Regions from separate parts of the Geobacillus sp. B4113_201601 genome, predicted to be linked through region 2. Evidence: riboswitches for the same ligand, from Rfam matches in the RefSeq annotation. Region 2 holds a riboswitch; the other holds the start of a gene.
The links. A riboswitch is a leader RNA that binds a small molecule or an ion and turns the genes downstream of it on or off. The one in region 2 is predicted to bind FMN.

Region 1 (9,413 bases), on a different contig from region 2:
TGACAGACGGTTCACTTCTCTGCACAAGTGTATGCAAAACATGATTGGTTTCCTGTTCTTTCTTGGTTGCATAAGTCAGGTAAGTGATGAAAATATCAAGTACAACTTTTGGTGAAGAGCCCTCAGGACAAATTGAAGGCAATTCAAGAACACGCAGGAAAGTTTTTCTTGCATCTTCAATCAAGTTAAGTTTTAATTGACATTGTCCAAGTCCCATATATAAAAAGATTTCCTCTGGATTCAATTGCATTGCTAGCTGATATTGGGCCAAAGCCTTTTTCGGATCCCCACCAAAGATCTAGAGCAACTTCTACAGAGTCAAACTTCATATGCTTATCCCTCCTACATTTTATCGGGTGACCGGTCACCCATAATTAGTTAGAACATAGAGAGGGAGTAACCTCCCTATTTCTGTAACAATTTTCGCACAGTATCTAAGATAAAGGGTATGCGTTCTTCCTCCTGAACCAAAGGTACACTATTCGGACGTTGAAGGTTTGGCATTAGCATTACGATTAACGATAGGATAAAGTAACCTGTGACAGTTGGGTAAGGGGTTGAAAACTCTCCTTTCTCAACACCTTCCTCAATAATTTCGCATAATGGCTGCCGCAAGTCTTTAAAAATTTTTGATACTTCTTCAGGAAAGACAGGATTATGTTGGAATTGATGTCGAGACCACAGCTTTAAGTAGGAAATGCTTTCTCGTTCCAGCTGGAAGAACGTCTCAATAACAAGCTTAAGCTTTTCAAATGGATTTAAATCCATGGAAACAATCTGCTCAGACATCTCATTAAACCTATCAACAATTGCTCGAATAGTTTCGAGATAAAGATCTTTTTTTGTTTTGAAGTAAAGATAGATTGTTCCCTTTCCGATACCAGCCATTATTGCAATTTCATTAATGTTTGCGCCGTCATACCCTTTTTCTGCAAATTCTCTAGCAGCCACTTCAATAATTTCTTCTTTTTTTCTTTTTTGATTTATTATTTTCATTTCACCTCCTTGGGTGACTAGTCACCCATATAATAAAAAATTTTTTTAAATGTTGTCAACATATTTTTTATTAACATTTTCATGATATTTTATCTTCTTAATATTATTACGGTGTGCGCAATGAGGAAGGAAATGATTCCTGCTGCTGTCGCCTGAGGATAAAAAATGAACGGCTCCGCGTTGGTCGGAACCGTTCGTTTTAATTAGGATACTCTTGTCGGATTGATCCCTTGCGTTGATCTTTCCCTCTGGAGAACACATCGTCGCAACGATCCATCAGGCCGGGCGCTGAAACGCACGCTTGGAACAGCAGGAGGCATAGGCGAAACGTTCGCGGTGGCGATGGCCGCTTCGCCTTCCCCCTCGATGGCGATCGCTTTTGCTTGGCCCGATTGATGCCGAGAGGTGAAGGATACAGCACCGTTCGTGTTTCCGATGCGGCGCTCGCTGCTCTTTCCTTAACAGATCGATCCTTCGCTCGTTGCGATATCTTCCTCCTGCCGGAATGCGACGTCGATCGCAATCCGCAATCCTTTCACCACCGTTTCCAACGCCATGCTCGGCTGCCCTGGATGACGGGCGGCTTGTTCCGGCAAATACGGGATATGGATGAACCCTCCTCGAATGGGCCGTTGCGACTCAGCGATATAGTGCATGAGTCCATAAAACAGGTGATTGCACACAAACGTTCCAGCCGTATGCGAGACGGAAGCCGGTATACCGTGTCGTCTTAATTCATGGACCATCGCCTTGACCGGCAATGTGGACCAATAACCGACCGGACCATTCGGAACAATCGGCGTGTCAATCGGCTGATTGCCTTCATTATCCGGAATGCGCGCATCATTCACATTGAGCGCCACTCTTTCAATCGAAAGATCAGGCCGTCCTCCCGCTTGACCAACGCAAATGACAAGGTCAGGAACCACGTCTTCCATCGCGGCATACAACGTCTCAATCGCTTTGCCAAATACCGTTGGAATCTCCCTTGTCTCAACCGTATACGTATCGGTTTTCCAACCGGCGAATGGCTTGATCGCCTCTAGCGATGGATTCACCGTTTCTCCTCCAAACGGCGCAAATCCGGTCACAAGTACGGTTTTCATCGCATCTTCATCCCCTTTTGATCATGACTTTATCAGTCCATGAGCGTGATCACATACATCGCCACAATGTTAAACGCCAAAAGAATGAGCGCGGTCGGCACTTGCACGCGAATGACATGATGTTGATCTCGTAGATCAAGCAAAGCGGCGGGAACGATGTTGAAATTCGCTGCCATCGGCGTCATCAACGTGCCGCAGTAGCCGGAAAACATCCCGAGAGCGGCGACATGATTCGCGTCGACGCCAAATTGTTGAATCAGCAGCGGGACCGCGATTCCAGCGGTCATAACGGGGAAGGCGGCAAAAGCATTGCCCATGATCATGGTAAACAATGCCATGCCAACGCAATAAGACACAACAATCCAAAACAGCGAATGAGTCGGAATGATGGTACTGATCCACTCGGAAACAGCGGCACCCACCCCGGCTGTTGTAAAGATCGTTCCTAACGTCGCCAACATCTGCGGCAAAAGGGCGGCCCAACCGATCGTTTCAAGCAGCCGACGCGATTCTTTGACCGCTGCAAACGGAGTCGACCGAGTCATCGCCATGCTGATGAGCAACGCCATGAACGTCGCCACTCCCAATGATACGAGAGTAAAGTTGTTCGGATCGAGAAGGAACGCGCCTCCGATTTTGAAATTTTTCAGCCAAGTTACACCGATGACAGTCAAGATCGGGATCAACAGCGCCGGGATGAACAGGCGGTTGTTCAAACGCTGGCGATGTTGCTGCCTTTCTTCCGGGGATGCTTCTTCGTATTTTCCCAGCTTCAATCCTCCGAATCCTACAATAGCCACCATGATGAGGACTAGCACCCCTGTATAAAAAGGCGGGATGACGCTGCCAAACAATAACGTCACACCGTAAAGCAAGTAAAACAGCCCGGATGTGAGGCGTTTCGGGTTGCTTCGGTCGGCAAACGTCCAGACGCTTCCTAACGTGACAACGATTCCTAAGAATATGTAAACCGCTTCCATTGACAGCCACATTTATGCTCGCCCCTTTCCATTCTCCCGATGGAGAAGCTTGTGAAGGGAGCGGTCCAGCCGATGAAGGCGGAAGCTGTGCACGATCAACGCAGCTACGGCAGTTGGGATCGCCCATAACGCCATATGCAGCGGATCAGACGGAATGCCGTTTTGATCAAAAAATCCTTTCATCAACAAAATCGCCCCGATCGCAATGAACACATCTTCGCCGAAAAACAGTCCGATGTTGTCCACGGCTGCCGCATGGGCGCGAATGTCGTCACGGACGCGATCCGGCAATGTTCCGTATTTCGCCTCGGCCGCCCCCTCTGCCATCGGAGCCACAAGTGGGCGAACCATTTGGGCATGTCCGCCCAAGGAAGTGAGTCCAGCCGCGGCAGCCGCTTCCCGTATGACTAAGTACGCGGTCAAAATGCGTCCGGTTGTCGCCGCCTTGATGTTTGACACTACATGTTCGGCCTGTTCGCGCAATCCAAACCGTTCCAAAAGACCAATGACAGGCAAAGTGGCGATGAACACTGCCATATATCGATTGGTTGTAAACGCCTTTCCAAATTGTTCAATAATCTCATAGAGCGATTGATGGGCGAAGAGTCCTGTTGCCAATCCAGACAAAGTGACAACAAGCAGCGGATTGATGCGAATGATAAAACCGATGATCACGATCGCAACACCAATAAGCACCATGTTCTTCTTTTTCCCCCTTCGACGTAACTGATTTCGCTGTCCATGCTCTCATCACACCTTTGCCTTCCCTTTCTTCGCCAGCCTCTCCCTCCCACCTTTGTTCCGAAATTCGGAACAGCTGTTTCAAATTTGTTATTATCATTATATAATTAGGAAAAGTAGAAAATCAATAAATATTGACAAAAATGTTCCGTATCCAACTTGGCTTCATGGCAAAATGACTCCGCCATTCCTTTCCCCATCCTTACGTTGGCCAACCTCCGCTTCCTCGACGTCAGAAAAACGGAAGCGCCCATCCTTTCTTTCGGATTATGATATAATGGAAAAACAGGGAGAACTACGTTGGATCTTCCAGCCTTGATGCTCGATGCGGGGAGAAGCCGTTGCCACCGAAAAACAACGGATGTCATGCCGGCCGACAAAACCGATGAGCATGATCCTCGGCTCACTCGGCGGTCGGCAATGGCCGCACCAAAGGAAAATGACGTCTGTTCGCCTCCCTTGCGCCGATGTTCGACCATCAATCATAAAGGAGTGGCTGCTTATGTCGAAACAACTCCCTCCCGGCCAATTTGAAACGGAAAAATGGCCGATTTTGCACGAAGGAGACGTATACTTATTTGATGAAGCGACGTGGAATTTTCGGCTGTTCGGTGACGTGAAAGAGGAAGTGTCGCTGTCATATGAGGAAGTGATGCGGCTGCCGAAGACGATTTCGACCGTGGATATGCACTGCGTAACGACGTGGTCGAAATTCGACACGACGTTCGAAGGCATCGCCTTCCGCGAATTTTTGCGTTTTGTGGAGCTGCATCCCGATGTCAAATACGTGAAAATTTACGGCTACTTAAACGGCGACCGGTTTGGCTATTCGGCGAACTTGCCGCTTGACGCGTTGATGGGCGATGATGCACTGTTTGTCTACCGCTGGAAAGACAAGCATCACGATTGGCAAGACATCTCGCCGAAGCACGGCTATCCGCTCCGCTTTATTCCGCCGGCGACGTTTTACTTATGGAAAGGGGCGAAATGGGCGTCCGGCATCCGCTTCATGAAAAAGGACGAGCCGGGCTACTGGGAAGAGCGCGGGTATTCGATGACCGCCAATCCGTTTAAAGAAGAGCGGTTCGCCGAATCGGTATCCAAGTTTCGGTTTTGGTGAAGAGAATCGAATCTCCCCACTCATCGACAGCAGAAATGAAAAAACGAGGGGTTGGAACAGAACCCCTCGTTTTTTCGCTATGCTGCCCGGCGTGCGGCAGCCTGTTTTTGTAGCCACGGGCGAAGGCGCAAAAAGAGAAGCATAAACACAACCGCCATAAGCACTCCTTTTGCCGCGTTAAACGGCAAAATCGCAGAAATGACCAATGCTTTTGTTTCCGGCGCACTCATCGCCGGAGCGCCGAGAAAAAGCGTATACGCCGGCAAAAAAACGTAGTAGTTCAGCACGCTCATGATCAGAACCATTGTCGCTGTTCCCGCCGCCAGTCCAAGCAGCATGCCTTTTTTCGATGCCGCTTTTCGATAAATAAAGGAAACAGGCAAAATGAACGCCACCCCGGCCGTGAAGTTGGCGATCTGTCCGATGGGAACGCCGGTGGCACTGCCGACGAGAACATAGTTCAGCACGTTTTTCAGCAGTTCCACAAGCACGCCGGCAAGCGGGCCATACAAAAGCGCGGCGAAAAGGGCCGGGATGTCGCTGAAATCGACTAGCAAAAAGTTCGGAAACGGTGGAAGCGGAAAATTGAGCATCATAAGCAAATACGCACCAGCGCTCAAAATCCCGACAGCCACAAAGGTGCGGGTGTTGATGAATTTCACGCTTGTTCTCCTCTCCTTCTCGTGATTCATCCTCACAAGAAGAAGGCTGCCGAGCGGGGACGCCAATAAAAACTCCCTTAAACCCAAGGGCGTAAGGGAGAAAAAGGGCGAACTCAACGAAGCGTCAGGCGAATGACGCCAAACGCCGGCAAACCTTCATCTTCTCCCATCCAGACTATACTGTCGGCTCCGGACTCGCACCGGATCCTGCCTTGCGGCTCGCGGGCTGAGAGGCCAAGCGCCTCATCACCGCCGGTCGGGAATTTCACCCTGCCCCGAAGATGAATCGTTTATTCATTTTTATTATTCCGATGAATTTAGTATACAATACCTCTTTTCGTTTGTCTATCATTTTTTTCCACGTTATCCTACTCCGCCAATTTATCCATTCTCCTTTGGCAGCTCATCCCCCGGCTCGAGCACCGGCGGGGCGACTTGAATCAAATTGGCGTATTTCAATCCCGTCCCCGTGTTGAGTACGACGACCGTCTCCCTGTCGCGAATCCAGCCGCTCTCGCGCAGCTTACGGGCCGCCGCAAACGCCGCCGCCCCTTCCGGACAAATGAACGCCCCTTCCAGTTTCGCCACCGCCCGCTGTTCCGCTAAAATGTCCTTATCGCTGATCGCAATCGCACAGCCGTCCGTTTCATACACCGCCTCAAGCACAAGGAAATCGCCGAGCGCTTTCGGGACATTGATGCCAAATGCCACCGTATGGGAATTCGGCCAAAACTCCGATTCGCGCTTTTTTTCGTTCCACGCCTTCACGATCGGCGCGCAATGCTCAGCCTGCACGGCGACCAGCCGCGGCATCTTGCCGCTCACCCAGCCAAGCGCTTTCAGTTCTTTGAACGCCTTGTAAATGCCAATGATTCCGACCCCGCCGCCGGTCGGGTACAAAATGACATCCGGAAGCTGCCAAGAGAACTGCTCGGCGATCTCAAGCCCCATCGTTTTCTTTCCTTCAATCCGGTACGGTTCTTTTAATGTAGAAGCATCGTACCAGCCGTATTCGCGGATCGCTTTCGCCACGATTTGCCCAGCGTCGCTGATGAGGCCGTTGACGAAATACAACTCCGCCCCAGCGATGGCGCATTCTTTGCGCGTCAGTTCCGGCGCATCGACCGGCATGACGACCGTCGCGCGGATGCCCGCCCGCGCTGCGTACAGCGACCACGCCGCTCCCGCATTGCCGTTGGTCGGCATCGCGAGCTGTTTGACGCCCAGTTCTTTCGCCTTGGAAACTCCGACCGCCGCCCCGCGGGCTTTAAACGTCCCTGTTGGAATAACCCCCTCGTCTTTCATGTACAGCGCTTCAATGCCGATTTCCTTCCCTAAGCGCGGCATCGGCACGAGCGGCGTCATCCCTTCACCGAGCGACACGATATGTTCCGGGCGTTTCACCGGAAGCAACTCATGATACCGCCATAGGCTCGGTTCGCGTTCCTTAAGCGCTTCCCTCACCCCTTCTTGGCGCATCGCCTCCAAATCATAGGCGACCAAAAGCGGCGAGCCGCATTCGCAAAGTTGATGAACTTGATCGACATCATATGTACGTGCACATTTGGGGCAATATAGATGGGACACATAGTTGAATCGCATCGTTTGGCTTCTCCTTTCCGTTTGTTTCATCCGCCCGAGGCAGAAAGCACCTACGTTCGCGTTTCTAACGAGGCACTGGCCTTTTCATTATACCATCCGTCCTCTGTCACCGGCGCCTGTAATGGCAGCGGCCGTACGCCAACTTCGGGGCACCATAGCGCCAAGCAGGAAATGGTCCCCATCCCCTCAAGTTTAGCGGTATAAAATTTTTAAGACGATCCTCGTGTTGATCCCCCGGTGAATGATGGGGATCACATCCATTATTGGGCATGGAAATGGTCCCCTCTTTTTTTACCGTTTGAAGCCGCCTATGGTAAAATAAAACGGAAACCGCCTCTTTTTTCTTACTGCATCGGCGGAATGATTCGCTCATCCAGAAAAACTTGTACATAAGGAGAGGAACGTATGAAACAGGAACTCATCGAACGCTTCATCCGCTACGCGAAAGTCAACACTCAATCCGATCCAGAAAGCGATACGTGCCCGTCGACTCAAGGACAATGGGAGTTGGCGAACATGCTGGTCGAGGAGCTGAAAGCGATCGGGATGGAAGAAGTGACGGTCGACGAAAACGGCTACGTGATGGCGACGTTGCCGGCCAATACGGACAAAAACGTGCCAGTGATCGGCTTTTTGGCTCATATAGACACCGCGCCGGAATTTACCGGGGCCAACGTCAACCCGCAATTGATCGACTCGTACGACGGCGGCGACATCGTGTTAAATAAGGAACAAGGCATCATCTTGTCGCCCAACGATTTCCCGGAGCTTGCCCACTACAAAGGGCATACGCTCATTACGACAGACGGAACGACGCTATTGGGCGCCGACGATAAAGCGGGAATCGCGGAAATTATGACGGCGATGCACTACCTCATCAAGCATCCGGACATCAAACACGGCAAAGTGCGCGTCGCCTTTACGCCGGATGAAGAAATCGGCCGCGGGCCGCACAAGTTTGACGTTGCCAAATTCGGCGCCCAATTTGCCTACACGGTCGATGGCGGGCCGCTCGGCGAATTGGAATACGAAAGTTTCAACGCGGCGGAAGCCAAAATCACGTTCAAAGGCAAAAACGTCCATCCGGGCACGGCGAAAGGAAAAATGATTAACTCGATCAAAATCGCCATGGAGTTCCAGCAACAGCTGCCAGCGAACGAAGCGCCCGAGCATACAGAAGGATATGAAGGGTTTTACCATTTGCTTTCGTTCCAAGGCAATGTAGAGGAAACGAAGCTCCATTACATCATCCGCGATTTTGACCGCGAGTCATTTGAAGCGCGGAAAGCGAACATGAAAGACATCGCGGCTTCGCTCGCCCAAAAATACGGAACCGATCGAATCACGCTTGAAATCAACGACCAATATTACAACATGCGCGAAAAAATCGAACCGGTGCGCCATATCGTCGACATCGCCCACGAAGCGATGGCGAACTTGGGCATCGAGCCGAAGGTGAAACCGATCCGCGGCGGCACGGACGGGTCGCAGCTCTCCTATATGGGACTGCCGACGCCGAACATTTTCGCCGGCGGCGAAAACTTCCACGGCCGCTACGAATACATTTCCGCCGACAATATGGTGAAAGCGGCCGAAGTGATCGTCGAGATCATCAAGCTATTCGAGCAAAAATCATCTTGATCTGCGAAAACCAATCGCTTGAACGATCCGTTTTCGGCTGCCCGAGCCCACGCGGCAGCACCCCCGCCATTCGCAGCGAAAAAAGGTGTCCCCGGGCCTTTGGGGGACACCTTCTTCATTCGCTTGGCGACCGTTCGCCTTGAGTCAACACGTGTTACGGAAGGCGGTTGATCCGCCCCTCCATCCGCGCCGAAAACGGCTGCGCAAGGCCACGAATGTACGAGACGAGGGCATCCAAATCGACCGGCCCTACTTCGCGGTTCGTCCCTTGCGTCAGCACCGTGAACCCATCGCCGCCATCAGCGAGGAAGCTGTTGACCGTCACCGTGTACTCGCCGTTCGGATTGAGCGGTGTGCCATCAGGAAGCTGAATGTCGACGACTTTATTCCCTGCCGGTCTGCTGGCGCTCCATGTATAGCGGAGGCCGGAGATTTGCAGCATGCGCGTTTTTGTCGGCTGCCATTGTTGGTTCAAAAGCTCGCGGATTTGCGCGCCGGTGAGCGTCATTTTCACGAGCTGGTTGTTGAACGGCTGAACGTTGTACAGCTCTCCCCACGTCACCTC
Region 2 (9,413 bases):
CTCCAGCGGCTCGGTTAGACAGAAAAAAAGAGCGGTTCGCAAACGAAAACGAAAGCGCACGCTCTCACGTCAAACGGAACGTTTCTCTCCGGTCAAACCAAAAAGCCGCGCTGCTCACTCCGGCAGGCGGCAAACGTCCATGAGCGCTCCCCTTCCTCGATCAGCTGTTTTTCTTTATTTTACCATACGGCTATGGTTCATCGCTCCATTGTTCTGTCAATTTTTCAAAAAACAAATCCGCCTCCCGCTCCGGCTCGTGATCGTCCGCCCATTCCGGCAGCGGCGGCAGCTCCTCGAGCGTTTTCAACCCGAAATAATCGAGAAATTCGGCCGTTGTTCCATACAAAATCGGGCGCCCTGTTCCTTCCGCGCGCCCGACTTCTTTAATGAGCGCCCGCGCCATCAGCGTCTGCAGCGGCTTGTCGCTTTTCACCCCGCGAATCTCCTCAATTTCAGCGCGCGTAATCGGCTGGCGGTAGGCGATAATGGCCAGCGTTTCGAGCGCGGCCTGCGACAGCGGCGATGCACCCGGAGCTTCGACAAGCCTCTTTAAATAAGGGGCGTGCTCTTTTTTTGTCGCCAGCAAGAATACGCCCCCCAGTTCGATGAGTTGGATGCCGCGCTCTTCGCGCTCGCAGTCTTCTTGCAGCTTCGCGAGCACCGCTTTCGCCTCCGCCTCGTCGATTTCGAGCACGGCGGCGATTTGGGCGAGCGACAACCCTTCATCGCCGGCGGCGAACAAGAGCGCCTCCACAATCGCTTGCGCCGCTGGCTGTGAGCCAGCCGTCCCCGTTTTTCCTGCTTCTTTTTCTTCCATCACTCGTCCGTCGCGTCCGGCCGTCGAGCCGGCGCAACCTCCTCCTTTCCCGTTGTTTGCGCTCCGTCATCACCTAGCGGCGTTGCCCCCATCCGGTGCGGTCTCGCCTGCAGCCGTAAACAGAAAGCGACGGATGGGCGTCTCAGCCGCTCGGCCTAGCCGCGAGAAACAAATCGCTGAAATTTCGCTCTTGTTCCACAATGATTTCGTTTTGCTTAATCAGCTCCAAAACGGCTAGAAACGTCACCACGATATAAGCGCGGTCATAGACGGGAAATAAATCATAAAAGTTTTTCCGCCCGTTCGTCTCTCGCAGCTCCTGCAAAATCTCTGCCATTCGCTTTTCAACAGAAAGATCTTGGCGGGCGATTTTGGCCCGCAGCGGTTTTTGCAGCTTCTTGCGGCGCAGCAGTTTTGACAGGGCGCCAAGCATATCATACACGTTTACATCGAGCGGCGCCGCCTTTTTTTCATCGGCATAGGCGCTCAAATCGCTCGGCGGTTTCGTAAACAAGAGCGCCCGCTCTTCTTCGCGCTGTTTCAGCGCACGCGCCGCTTCTTTAAACTTTTTATATTCGAGCAGCCGCTGCATCAGTTCTTCGCGCGGATCCACGTCGTCGGTGAACTCCAGTTCGCCGTCGCCAGCCTCCTCTTCCGGCGCCGGCAGCAACATTTTGCTTTTTAGGGCGAGCAGTGTGGCCGCCATGACCAGATATTCGCTAGCCATGTCCAACTCCAGCTCTTGCATGGCGTGAATGTACGCCATATACTGCTCGGTGATTTGCGCCACAGGGATGTTATAAATATCAATTTCATAACGATGAATCAAATGCAAAAGCAAATCAAGCGGCCCTTCAAACGCTTCAATTTTCACATTGTATGACAATTGCACATCCATCCCACCATTTTTTTCGGCGCGCCGCCTCAGCGGCTTCCGTACGTACAGCCCATTTTATTGTATCATAATCAGGCGGCGGGGCGAGCAGAAATCGGTTGCTTTTTTGCCCTCGGCAGCGATGCGGCGTATAATGAAAGAAAAACGGCGCCCGCGCTTCCCGGCTGAACGAGGGAAGGCGAAGGCGGCGATGGGGAAAGGAACGGTGAGGCGTGTACCCGAAAGCGTATATCGACTATTTGGTCCATTTTCACGGCGACCGCGATTATTTTGAATGTCATGAACTGCTAGAAGAACAATGGAAGCGAGACGGACGGCCAAACGGATGGCTCGTGCTCATTCAAATCGCCGTCGCCTTCTACCATTATCGGCGCGGCAACATGTCGGGGGCGCTCCGCCTCATTCGGCGAGCGCAGGCGTTGCTTGAGGAGGCCCGCGGAATGATTCGCCAACTCGGCCTCGATGATCAGGCGCTCGAAGCGCTCCTTGGCGACACCGCCGCGCGAATCGTCCGCGGCGAACCGTACCGAAGCGTCGAGCTTCCGATTCGCGACCGCTCGCTTTACGAGCAATGCCTCGCCGCCTGCGCCAAACAGCAGCTCGCTTGGGGGCAGCCAAGCGACCTTGGCAACGTCGATGTGGTCAACAAACATCAACGTCGTGACCGTTCGGGCATTCTCGCTGAGCGCGAACGAAAAAAACGGGCGAAAGCGGAGGGGAAATAGATGCCCCTCCGCTGCCCGCAGCCGCGCCGCACTCGTTCCCTTATTCATGGCAGGCGTTGCATTTATCCAAAAACGAAGCCGTCCACTCGTTCGCACACAGTCGACGGTCAGGATACGTCTCTTTCAACGCTTTGACCATCTGCTTTCCGATCCCTTGGTGGCGGTGCGATGGGTTGACGCTAATGTGCTGAATTTCCACCACATCGGGAGCGCGCAACAGGACGCCAATCAGGCCGACGATATCCTCGTCCTCTTTCCATAAAAACAGCTGCCAGTCATCGTTCGTCTCATACTGTTTGATCGTCTGCTGGAGCCGTTTCAAGTCCTTTTCCGTCGGCATAAACGACAGCAACCCCATGGCGATTTTCTCGTAGTTTTTTCGATAGCGGATGAACATAAAAATCCCTCATTATCGACAAACATGCTTCCGAACAGGAAACGTTTTTGTCATTTTCTCTATACGTATTATAAACATTCTCACCGATATTGTGAACCGTTTCCTGCTTTTTTACGCAAATGCCCGCAACACGTTTGCCATTTCGATGGCCGACACGGCCGCTTCCCAGCCTTTATTGCCTGCCTTGGTGCCGGCCCGCTCGATCGCCTGCTCGATCGTGTCGGTCGTCAAAACGCCGAAAATGACCGGGACGCCGCTCGCAAGCGCGGCCTGAGAAACGCCTTTGGCCGCTTCACTGCAGACGTAGTCAAAATGGCTCGTGGCGCCGCGGATGACGGCGCCAAGCGTAATGACGGCGTCGAACTGCTTCGATTCGGCCAGTTTTTTCGCCACAAGCGGAATCTCAAACGCGCCCGGCACCCAGGCGACGGTGATGTCATGATCGCTGACGCCGTGTCGCGTCAAACCGTCAATCGCCCCGGACAACAGTTTGCCGGTGATGAATTCGTTAAAGCGTGCAACGACGATGGCGATTTTCAGTCCTGTACCAACGAGATGGCCTTCAATGACGTTCATCATTCGTTCCCCTTTCATCTAAAAATGAAGCATATGCCCTAATTTTTCGTATTTCGTGCGCAAATACTGTTCGTTTTCCTTTTTCGGTGGCATCTCGAGCGGCACACGTTCGACGACCTCGAGCCCGTGCCCTTTTAAGCCCGCGATTTTGCGCGGGTTATTCGTGAGCAGACGCATTTTCGTCACGCCGAGGTCTTTCAACATTTGCGCCCCGATGCCGTAATCGCGCAAATCGGCCGGGAAGCCGAGCTTTTCGTTCGCTTCGACCGTGTCATAGCCTTGCTCCTGCAGCTTGTAGGCGCGCAGCTTGTTCATAAGGCCGATGCCGCGCCCCTCTTGGCGCACGTACAGCAACACTCCGCGCCCTTCCGCCTCGATTTGCCGAAGCGCCGCGTGCAGCTGCGGTCCGCAATCGCACCGGTAAGAGCCGAACACATCGCCCGTTAAGCATTCGGAATGGACGCGCACGAGAATCGGCTCGTCCGGGGTGATCTCTCCTTTGACAAGCGCCACATGCTCTTTTCCGTCGAGCACATTCGTATAACCGATGGCGCGGAATTCGCCAAATTCGGTCGGCAGCCAGATGTCCACTTCGCGCTTGACAAGCTTTTCCCGCTCGCTCCGATAGGCGATCAAGTCTTTGATCGTGATCATCTTCAAGCCAAACTGGTCAGCCATCTGCCGCAAATCGGGAACGCGCGCCATCGTTCCGTCTTCTTTAATGATTTCGCAGATGACGCCGGCCGGCGCCGCCCCGCACAGCCGGGCCAAGTCAACAGCCGCTTCCGTATGGCCGGCGCGCCGCAGCACGCCGCCTTTTTTCGCAATGAGCGGAAAAATATGGCCTGGCCGCTTGAAATCGCTCGCTTTGACATTCGGGTCAAGCAGCGCCTGAATCGTCGCCGCCCGCTCATGAGCGCTAATGCCGGTCGTTGTCGTTTTGTAGTCGATGCTCACCGTAAACGCCGTGCCGTGCGCATCGGTGTTATGGGCAACCATCGGCTCTAAGCCGAGGCGTTCCGCCAACTCTTCCGTGATCGGCACGCAGACGAGCCCGCGACCGTGCGTAATCATAAAATTAATGATATCCGGCGTCACCTTTTCGGCCAGCGCGACAAAATCCCCTTCGTTTTCCCGGTCTTCATCGTCGCAGACGATGATCACTTCTCCGTTGGCAAGCGCGGTCAGCGCCGCTGCGATGGAATCAAACATCAGCCCAGTGCCCCCCCTTTTTCCGGCTTATTTGTACCCGTGCTGCTCTAAAAAGTCAACCGTCAACCCGCGCGCTGGCGGCGCTGCTTTGGCGGCAAGAAAAGCGGCGACATATTTGCCAATCATGTCGCACTCAATATTGACGAGGTCGCCGGGCCGCTTTTCACCTAAAATGGTGGCCGCCCGTGTATGAGGGATCAGCGAAACGGTGAACGTGCGCTCGCTCAACCCGAAAATGGTCAAACTTGTGCCATCGACCGCCACCGATCCTTTCTCCATCATATACGCGCGCAGTGAAGCCGGCACTTCGATTTCATAATAAACCGCGTTCGCTTTCGGCCACTGGCGAATGATGCGTCCGACGCCGTCCACGTGCCCGCTGACGAAATGGCCGCCAAACCGCCCGTTGGCCGCCATCGCCCGCTCCAAGTTCACCTTCGATCCGGGCTTTAGCGTCTTCAGCGCCGTCGCTTTCACCGTCTCCGGCATGATGTCAACCGTAAACCGGCGGTCGTCAAACGATGTGACGGTGAGACAGACGCCATTGACAGCGATGCTGTCGCCAAGTTGCACATCTTCAAGCACCCGCTTGGCGCTGATGGCCATGACGATGGCGTCCCCGGTTGCGTTCATCCGCTCGATCGTGCCGATCTCTTCGATGATGCCGGTAAACATCACGCTTCCTCCTTTCGCTTCGGAACAGCGGCGATTTTCACGTCCGGACCGATCCTTTCGACCCGCCGGATGTCAAGCTCGAGCGCTTCGGCGAGACGCGGGAAGCCGAGGCCGCCGATCGGCGTAGGGGCATCCTGCCCGCCGATCAGCTTCGGGGCTATGTAGGCCACCACTTCATTGACCGCTCCCGCGCGGAGAAAGCTGTCATGGACGCGCGAACCGCCTTCTACAAACAGCGACATCACCTTCTGTTCGCCGAGCAAGCGAAGCACATCGCCGACCTCCACTCGATCGGTCGGCAGCGACACGACGCGCACGCCCCGACGCTCGTATGCCGCCGCTTTTTCCCGACTGGCGCCTCGGCCGGCGATGATCCACGTCTCCGCCTCACGGTCGGTGACGACGTGGGCGTCAAGCGGGGTGCGCAAGCGGGTGTCCAAAATAATGCGCAGCGGGTTTTTCCGCTGTTCCCCGATGCGAACGGTGAGCTTTGGGTTGTCCGCGATCACGGTGTTGACGCCGACCAAAATGGCGTCATGCTGGGCGCGGAGACGATGGACATCCTCACGGGCCGCGCTCGATGTGATCCATTGGCTTTCCCCTGTCGCCGTCGCGATTTTGCCGTCGAGGCTGCACGCGTATTTCAGCGTCACAAACGGCGTCTTTGTCGCAATGGAATGGAAAAACATCCGGTTGAGTTCATCCGCTTCTTCTTTTAAGATGCCAACGTCGACGTGAATGCCCGCTTGGCGCAGCTTGTCAATTCCTTTTCCCGCCACAAGCGGATTCGGATCGGTCGTGGCGACGACGACGCGGCGGACGCCGGCTTCGATAAGCAAATCGGCGCACGGCGGCGTTTTGCCGTAATGGCTGCACGGCTCCAGCGTCACATACACCGTGGCGCCGCGCGCTTTGTCGCCGGCCATACGAATCGCATGCACTTCGGCGTGCGGCTGTCCGGCTTTCAAATGGGCGCCAAGCCCGACCACTTCCCCGCCGTTGACGACAACCGCGCCGACAAGCGGGTTCGGCGATGTTTGTCCGCTGCCGGCTTTCGCGACATTCAACGCCAAGCGCATGTAATCTTCGTCTCGATACACGGCTTTCACCTTTTTCTTTCGCAAAAATAAAAATCCCCGGAACGACTCCGGGGCTTTGGGATGCGAGAGAATGAGTCATGATGCGCATAACAGCGAACAAAACATTCGTTCGCCTCCTATGGCTGCACGTGCCGTCTAGACACCGTTGCCCTGTTGGCCGCCGAGGGCTGCCCGCTTTCGGCACAGCGCCATCAGCCACCATGCGCACATCGCCATCCTTCTCCCATCCAGACTATACTGTCGGCTCCGGAATCGCACCGGATCGTGCCAATCAGGCTCGCGGGCTGAGAGGCGCGTCGCCTCATCACCGCCGGTCGGGAATTTCACCCTGCCCCGAAGGATGCATCACCATGCTGTTTTTATTATACCATGTCAGCTTCCAAGCGTCATCATTTGACAATCCAAATCCAATACGCCGCCCCCCATAACAGGCTGGCCGCTACCAATAGAAAAAACAGCCGCCAGTTGTTGCGCCTTGTCCGCTCATCGTCCCCCGCCGGCCGCTTATTGTTCGTCAAACACTTTCACTTCCTTCATCACATCGCCGTTTTTCATCGCCTTGACAACGTCCAGCCCAGACGTTACTTGGCCGAAGACGGTATGCATCCCATCGAGGTGCGGCTGCGGCTCATGAACGATGAAAAACTGGCAGCTCCCGGTGTCGCGGCCGCGGTGCGCCATCGAAATCGCCCCGGCGACATGGCGGTGCGGATTGTTGTCCGTCTCGCACGGAATCGTATAGCCGGCATCGCCCGTCCCGTTGCCGCGCGGGCAGCCCCCTTGGCTGACGAACCCGGGGATGACGCGGTGGAAGGTTAATCCGTCATAAAATCCTTCATTCGCTAATTTTTCAAAATTGGCCACCGTCACCGGCGCCTCATTCGGAAACAGTTCGAATTCAATTTTCCCGCCGTTTTCCATCAAAATATACCCTTTTTTCGCCATGATGCTTTCGCTCCTTTGCTTGTGCCTCAATCGCTTCTATCATACCATGGATGATTGGGAGAAAGAAAGTCAAAGACAAAAACGGCGGGGATGCGATATAATGATGGTGCATGTTCCATGAACAGGAGGCGAGCTAGGTGAAACGAATGATCGCTTCATCGCTGCTGGCGGTTATCATGCTGATGTTGCCGGCGATCGCCGCGGCCGATGCGGCACCGGGCGACGTCATTGTGACGCTCGGCGAAAATTTAACAAGCGACCAAAAGCAAAAAGTGCTTGAAGAAATGAAAGCGCCGGACGGGGCGCAAACGATCACTGTCTCGAACGCCGAAGAGCATAAATATTTGGGCGGGCTCATCCCGAAAGCCCAAATCGGGACGCGCGCCATTTCTTCGTCCATGATCACGATTCGCGAACCCGGCTCAGGGCTGCGTGTTGAAACCCACAACATCACATGGGTGACGAAAGAGATGTATACGAACGCCTTGATTACCGCCGGGGTGAAAGACGCCGACATTTACATCACCGCTCCGTTTCCCGTTTCCGGCACCGCGGCGCTGACCGGATTGATGAAGGCGTATGAAATTTCCTCGGACCAAGCCATCCCTGATGATGTCAAAAAAGTGGCGAACGAGGAAATGGTGCAAACGGCGAAGCTGGCTGATTCGATCGGTCCGGACAAGGCGGTCGCTTTGCTGGCAAAAATCAAAGAAGAAATGGCCGCCAATCCGCCGCAAACGGATGCCGATTTGCGGGCTCTGATCGAAAAAATCGCCGCTGACCTCGGCATTACGCTGAGCGAGAATGAAATCAACAGCCTTATGTCTCTCCTTCATAAAATGCAAAACGCCAATATCAACTGGGATCAAGTCAATGACCAGCTGAGCAAAGCGAAAGAACAGCTGTCGGCGTTTTTGCAGTCGAAAGAAGGAAAAACGTTCATTCAAAACGTGATCGACATCTTGAAAGAGATTTGGAACGCGATTAAATCAGCATTTTCCTCGAACTCCAGCCAAGATCAGCAATGAAAATCGGCGCCCGCAAGGACAACGGGCGCCGATCGGTTGTCAAGGCCGCTTCCCAAACCGGCGGCCTTCACTTTTTCACTTTCGTTTTCCAAGGCAAATCATACTGAATCAAATCGTCATACGTCTCCCGCTTCACAACGAGCTGGGCATCGCCGTTTTCAACAAAGACGACAGCCGGGCGCGGCAGGCGATTGTAGTTGTTCGCCATCGAATAGCCGTACGCTCCCGTGCAAAAAACGGCTAAATAATCGCCCGGTTTCGCTTCCGGGAGCGCCAAATCCCAAATGAGCATATCGCCTGACTCGCAGCACTTTCCGGCAATGGATACGACTTCCGTCCGCTCTCCCCACATCCGGTTGGCGAGCATCGCTTCGTATTTCGCCCCATACAGCGCCGGGCGAATGTTGTCGCTCATGCCACCATCAACGGCCACGTACGTTCGGACGTTTGGCACGTCTTTGCGCGAGCCGATCGTATAAATCGTCGTGCCGGCATCGCCGACAAGCGAGCGCCCCGGCTCAATCCAAATTTCCGGAAGCGACAGCCCGTATTCGCGGGCTTGTTTTTTCGCTTCCTCAACGATGCAATCGACGTACATCGCCACGGGAATCGGATCATCCTCTTCGGTATAGCGAATGCCGAATCCCCCGCCAAGGTTGACCACTTCGGGGACGAAACGGTGCTCGCGATTCCACTCGGCCAGCTTGGCAAACACTTTTTGCGTCGCGAGCACAAATCCGGCGGTTTCAAAAATTTGCGAGCCGATATGGCAATGGACGCCCAACAGCCGAAACGCCTTCGCCGACATCACGCGCCGAAACGCCTGATCAGCTTGTCCATTGTGCAAATCAAAACCAAACTTCGAGTCCTCTTGTCCTGTTAAAATATAGTCATGGGTATGCGCTTCAACTCCCGGCGTGACGCGCAGCAAAATCGGCACCGTTCGACCGGAGGCCTCTGCCAGCTCTTCGATCAACTCCAACTCGTAAAAATTGTCGACGACGATGCAGCCGATGCCGGATTCGAGCGCCATCGCCAGCTCC

Region 1: another riboswitch for FMN. It lies ahead of B4113_RS01555 (ECF transporter S component); the one in region 2 lies ahead of ribD (bifunctional diaminohydroxyphosphoribosylaminopyrimidine deaminase/5-amino-6-(5-phosphoribosylamino)uracil reductase RibD).

What each region holds. Positions count from the first base shown of each region.
Region 1 covers NZ_LQYX01000007.1:67,571-76,983, reverse strand. The annotation lists gene B4113_RS01585 (tetratricopeptide repeat protein) at 1-298, opposite strand, end outside; gene B4113_RS01580 (TetR/AcrR family transcriptional regulator) at 406-996, opposite strand; gene pcp (pyroglutamyl-peptidase I) at 1,455-2,102, opposite strand; gene B4113_RS01570 (DUF979 domain-containing protein) at 2,135-3,094, opposite strand; gene B4113_RS01565 (DUF969 domain-containing protein) at 3,095-3,781, opposite strand; gene B4113_RS01560 (sulfite oxidase-like oxidoreductase) at 4,326-4,943, shown strand; gene B4113_RS01555 (ECF transporter S component) at 5,021-5,605, opposite strand; FMN riboswitch at 5,760-5,892, opposite strand; gene B4113_RS01550 (threonine synthase) at 5,987-7,207, opposite strand; gene pepT (peptidase T) at 7,613-8,848, shown strand; gene B4113_RS01540 (bifunctional UDP-sugar hydrolase/5'-nucleotidase) at 9,003-9,413, opposite strand, start outside.
Region 2 covers NZ_LQYX01000099.1:27,556-36,968, forward strand. The annotation lists gene scpB (SMC-Scp complex subunit ScpB) at 191-817, opposite strand; gene B4113_RS14100 (segregation/condensation protein A) at 960-1,715, opposite strand; gene B4113_RS14105 (DUF309 domain-containing protein) at 1,925-2,437, shown strand; gene B4113_RS14110 (GNAT family N-acetyltransferase) at 2,478-2,834, opposite strand; gene ribE (6,7-dimethyl-8-ribityllumazine synthase) at 2,946-3,410, opposite strand; gene B4113_RS14120 (bifunctional 3,4-dihydroxy-2-butanone-4-phosphate synthase/GTP cyclohydrolase II) at 3,429-4,622, opposite strand; gene ribE (riboflavin synthase) at 4,650-5,297, opposite strand; gene ribD (bifunctional diaminohydroxyphosphoribosylaminopyrimidine deaminase/5-amino-6-(5-phosphoribosylamino)uracil reductase RibD) at 5,297-6,397, opposite strand; FMN riboswitch at 6,609-6,742, opposite strand; gene B4113_RS21020 (hypothetical protein) at 6,787-6,915, opposite strand; gene B4113_RS14135 (peptidylprolyl isomerase) at 6,902-7,342, opposite strand; gene B4113_RS14140 (DUF1002 domain-containing protein) at 7,480-8,370, shown strand; gene lysA (diaminopimelate decarboxylase) at 8,438-9,413, opposite strand, start outside.